Regions from separate parts of the Limosilactobacillus fermentum genome, predicted to be linked through region 2. Evidence: riboswitches for the same ligand, from Rfam matches in the RefSeq annotation. Region 2 holds a riboswitch; the other holds the start of a gene.
The links. Region 2 has a riboswitch for lysine ahead of FG166_RS08245 (amino acid permease). Riboswitches for the same ligand answer to the same signal wherever they lie in the genome.

Region 1 (2,402 bases), 690 kb from region 2:
CGGTACCGATGTAGTTAATGATTGCTTGCGCGTCTAATTGTGCCATGTGAATTTCTCCTTTTTCTTCCTATTATTTATCTTCACTTGCGAGCGGTAAGTCGAGCCGGCAGGTATCCGCCCAGCTTTCGCGTTGGATGACCAGTTGAGCGTGGCCGTTTTCAACGAAGACCACCGCCGGGCGGGGGTTCCGGTTGTAGTTAGAGGCCATCGCGTACCCGTACGCTCCGGTGTCTAGCATTACCAAGAGGTCGCCCGGCTTGGTTTTAGGGAGGGCCTGATCCCTTGCTAAGATGTCGCCGGATTCGCAATACTTACCGGCAATCCTGACGGTCTCTTCCGGTTTTTGACGGGGGTCTTTAGCGTACACCGTTTCGTAAGCGGCCTGGTAAAGGGCCGGGCGGATGTTGTCCCCCATCCCACCGTCAACGGTCACGAAGGGCTGGTAGCCCGGGAGGTCTTTTCGTGAACCAACCGTGTACAGGCTGTAGCCGGCCGGTCCAACGATCGAGCGCCCCGGCTCAATCCAAATCGCCGGCATTGACAGGCCCTTTTTGGCGACCTCCTTTTTAACGGCCTTGATGATTGCATCGACAAATTCTTCCGGCGGGAGCGGTTGGTCTTCTTGAACGTAGCGGATTCCAAAGCCACCGCCGACGTTTAAGACCCGCGTTTGAAAGCCAAACTCCTCGTGCCAGTGCTCGGCGACGTCCACTAACTTCTTGGCCACCCCTTCAAAGCCCACGACCTCAAAGATTTGGGAGCCGATGTGGGCGTGGAGGCCGACCACCTTGAGCCGGGGGTTGGCCAAGACCTCTTCTAGGGCCCGGTCCGCTTGCCCCGATTCCAGGTCAAAGCCAAACTTGGAATCTACCTGGCCGGTTTGAATGTACTCATTGGTGTGGGCGGCAATCCCGGGGGTGATCCGCAGGCTAACGGTCGCGGTGGCGTCTTGTTCATCTAAGACCTCGCCCAGCAAGTCGATCTCGTGGAAGTTATCGATGATGATCATCCCGACCCCGTTTTGGACGGCCAATTCCAGCTCTTCTTTAGACTTGTTGTTACCGTGGAAACTAACCTTTTCCATCGGGAAGTGCGCCTTGATGGCCGTTGTTAATTCGCCACCGGAGACCACGTCAATGTGGCCATCCTCTTGGGCCACCACCTGGTAAATGGCGATGGCGCTAAAGGCCTTGCTGGCGTAAGAGACCTCCGCTGCCACCTGGTTTTTGGCAAAGACCTTTTTAAAGGCGCGGATTTGATGGCGAATCGCCGCTACGTCGTACACGACCAGGGGCGTTTGGTACTTGGCCGCTAATTCAAGGCTGTCAACGCCGCCAATCGTTAGGTGCCCCTGATCGTTAATCTGTTCTGGTTCAATCTGTGAATTCATCTTAGTTCCCCGTTTCTTTATCGGTATGAAAAAAGGCTCTGGGTGCGGTGCGCATCCAGAGCTCAACCACCCAGGGTGGTTTATTCAGCCGTAATTGATAGCGCACCGCAGGCTCTCATTGTCCCGCGACAGTCCGCAGCCTCTTAAGCCACGCCCCAGCCCCAGGGAACGGTCACTTCCCCGTGCTTCGGCAACCGCCCCTTTCACTCCCCCTCCTTGCCTGACCCGGCTCTTGGTAGCTACTCATGTTGGTTGCGCCTCTTCAATTTATTGGTAGTTTATAATTATTTACCCCTGCCGTCAAGGTTTTTTAATTTTATTCTCATCCATAAGTACTTTCACCCCTTGATAAACCGCGCCTAAAGCCGTATTAGCGAAGATTGCAAAAAGATTTAGGACTTGCGTCAATTAGGAGCCGTGTTAAAATCCAATTAAAAATCAACGCCCTAAACTGGCAAAAGGAGTATTTTTATGAAGGTTGTAAAATTTGGGGGAACCTCCCTCGCCGACGGAGCGGCCTACGAAAAGGTCGTTAAGATTATTCAAGACGATCCCGAACGGACGGTGATTGTCACCTCCGCCCCGGGGAAACGGTTTCAGGGCGACATTAAGGTAACCGACCTTTTGATTCGTTACGCTAACCAGGTTTGCCAAGGCGAAGACGCCACGGCCACCGTTAAGGAAATCCTCGGCCGCTATTCGGAAATCGCGACTCACTTCGGTTTACCCGCCGTGGCCCTCACCCCGCTGCAAGCGGCCCTAGAGGACTTACCCAAGCAAGACTATCCCAACCAAGATTACCTAATGGCCGCCTTCAAGGCCCACGGTGAGCGCCTCAACGCCCGCTTAATGGCGTTGGTGCTGACCCACGTGGGGATGCCCGCCCGCTTCGTTGACCCCAGCGAGTGTGGCCTTGAGGTGACCGGGACGCCCAACGACGCTACCGTTAGTCCACACACTTACGGCAACTTGCACGCCTTTAAGTACGATTCCAACCAGCGCCTCGTCTTCC
Region 2 (2,402 bases):
AACCACTCTCTTCCCCTAACCATGTTGATTGCCAGTAGTCGTTGTAGAGTGCCACTACTTGACCCCCGGCGGAAAAACCCATTACGGCAACCTTGCCGTTCAGGTGCCAAGAATCTTCGTGATGGTGAACCAAGCTCACAGCCTGGGCCAAATCAAGGAGCGGGGCGGGGTAGAGGGGCGTGGCCTCGCCGACAAAGCTGTAGCGCAGGATGAAGACCTGGTAGCCTAAGGCAGCAAAGGTCAGGGCCGTTTTTTCCGATTCTTCTTCTGGGATGTGGGTCATTGACCCGCCCGGGACAAAGATCAGGGCCGGGAATGCTTGAACGGGGGCCTTGGGGGTGGGGGTCTGCAGGTAAGCGGTCAGGCTCGCTTGGGTTGTTTGCTTGCCGTTGGTCAGTGAAAGTGTTTTAATTTCCATAACAAACTTCCTTTCTGTAATCATAAATCTATGGGGTAATTATAGTGCAAGCAGATCCACAAAAACAGTTAGACATCCGCTTGGTGACCGAAGCGGACATGGGCTTTGTTAACCAATGTTTTTCCGACCCCCAGCTAGTCAAAGAGGTGGGTCTTACCCTAAGTGATAATCCAAGTGCCCGCCAATGGGCCTTTGCCATGTGGCGCCAGTCGGGTGACTTCTGGGTAATTACCCTAGGTGATAGTCGGGTTGGCTTAGCGACTAGTTTCGTGATTGAAAAAGGGGTTCGTGAAGTGGGCTACTTGATCTTGAGACCCTGGCAGGGCCAAGGGCTGATGACTAGGGCGCTGCAAATATTAATTTCTAACTTACGGGCCGGGGGGCAAACGAAACGGGTTGAGGCGCAAACTCGGGGCGATAATTACGCTTCGGCAACGGTCTTGGCTAGAAATGGATTTATAAGGACGGCTGAAAATGAGGCGGTCGTTAACTGGTGCTTAGAACTTTCTTAGAAAAGGGGTTGCCATCCCCCAATCCCCGTTATAAAATACTTATGTTTATCACACAAGAAGAGGTCGCACGACTCATCAGTATGGCGGGTTAGGCAAGCAAATGCCCCAGCCCGTTTGAAAGGGTGTCGTGCCGAAACATCGGTAATTTTGCTGTTACCTTTGTTGGGACGTGGCTTAAGAGGCCACGGACTGTCGCAGTTTGCGGAGTGCTTCCAGATACTAATTCAAATCATGAGTTGGGTCTTCTAGCACTTGCTAGGGGGCCCCTTAATTTTGCCCCACCTCTTTAGCCATATAGGAGGAAAAATCATGGATGAGCAACAATCATCTGGCACACAAGGCGGCCACATTGAACGGACGCTAAAGACGCGCCACTTAACAATGATCGCGCTCGGGGGATCAATTGGGACCGGGCTTTTCATCGCATCCGGGTCGGCAATTACCACGGCCGGACCAGGGGGCGCCCTGATTGCCTACGCGGTCATGGGGGTAATGGTCTACTTCTTGATGACCAGTTTGGCTGAAATGGCGACTTACATCCCGCTGACCGGGTCCTTTGCCGCCTACGCAAGTAAGTTCGTCTCGCCGGCAACCGGGTTTGCCCTCGGGTGGAACTACTGGTTTAACGCCGCTATCACGGTGCCGGTGGAAATCACCACGGTCGGGTTAGTGATGAACTTCTGGCTTCCCCACGTACCGGCCTGGGTCTTTTCCGGGGTCGCCTTTATCTTGATCTTCATTATTAATTACCTGTCGGTTCGTTCTTACGGGGAAACGGAATTCTGGTTAGCCTTGATCAAGGTGGTCACCGTTATCATCTTTATCATCGTGGGGGTCTTAGTGATCCTCGGGATCATGGGCGGCCAAGGACCAACCGATTTGACTAACTTTACCTACAAGAAGGCGCCGTTTGTTAACGGGGTACCCGGCATAATCACCGTCTTCTTGGTGGCTGGATTCTCCTTTCAGGGGACCGAAATGATCGGGATCACCGCCGGGGAATCGGAAAACCCGGAAAAGGCGGTTCCAGAAGCGATCAAGTCCACCTTCTGGCGGATCCTCTTGTTCTACATTTTGACGATCTTCGTGATTGCTTGTATCTTACCGTACACCGATCCGCACCTGCTGTCGTCTGACGTGCAAGACATCGTGACCTCACCGTTTACCCTGATCTTTAAGCGGGCCGGTTTAGCCGCCGCTGCGTCGGTTATGAACGCCGTCATCCTGGTGGCCGTCCTTTCTTCGGCCAACTCCTGGATGTACGCATCAACGCGGATGCTGTACTCCCAGGCCCGGGAAGGTTACGCTTGGAAGATGTTTGGTTACGTTAACAAGCACGGGATTCCGATTTACGGTCTGTTAGGGACGACGGTGGTCGGCATCCTGGTGTGGGCAACCCAATTCATTGGCCCTAACGCCTACAACTACTTAATCAGTGCTTCCGGGCTCTGTGGGTTTATCGCCTGGTTGGG

Region 1: another riboswitch for lysine. It lies ahead of lysA (diaminopimelate decarboxylase); the one in region 2 lies ahead of FG166_RS08245 (amino acid permease).

What each region holds. Positions count from the first base shown of each region.
Region 1 covers NZ_CP040910.1:932,414-934,815, reverse strand. The annotation lists gene dapD (2,3,4,5-tetrahydropyridine-2,6-dicarboxylate N-acetyltransferase) at 1-46, opposite strand, end outside; gene lysA (diaminopimelate decarboxylase) at 71-1,390, opposite strand; lysine riboswitch at 1,481-1,661, opposite strand; gene FG166_RS04645 (aspartate kinase) at 1,862-2,402, shown strand, end outside.
Region 2 covers NZ_CP040910.1:1,621,979-1,624,380, reverse strand. The annotation lists gene FG166_RS08255 (lp_1002 family arylesterase) at 1-418, opposite strand, end outside; gene FG166_RS08250 (GNAT family N-acetyltransferase) at 463-930, shown strand; lysine riboswitch at 980-1,150, shown strand; gene FG166_RS08245 (amino acid permease) at 1,240-2,402, shown strand, end outside.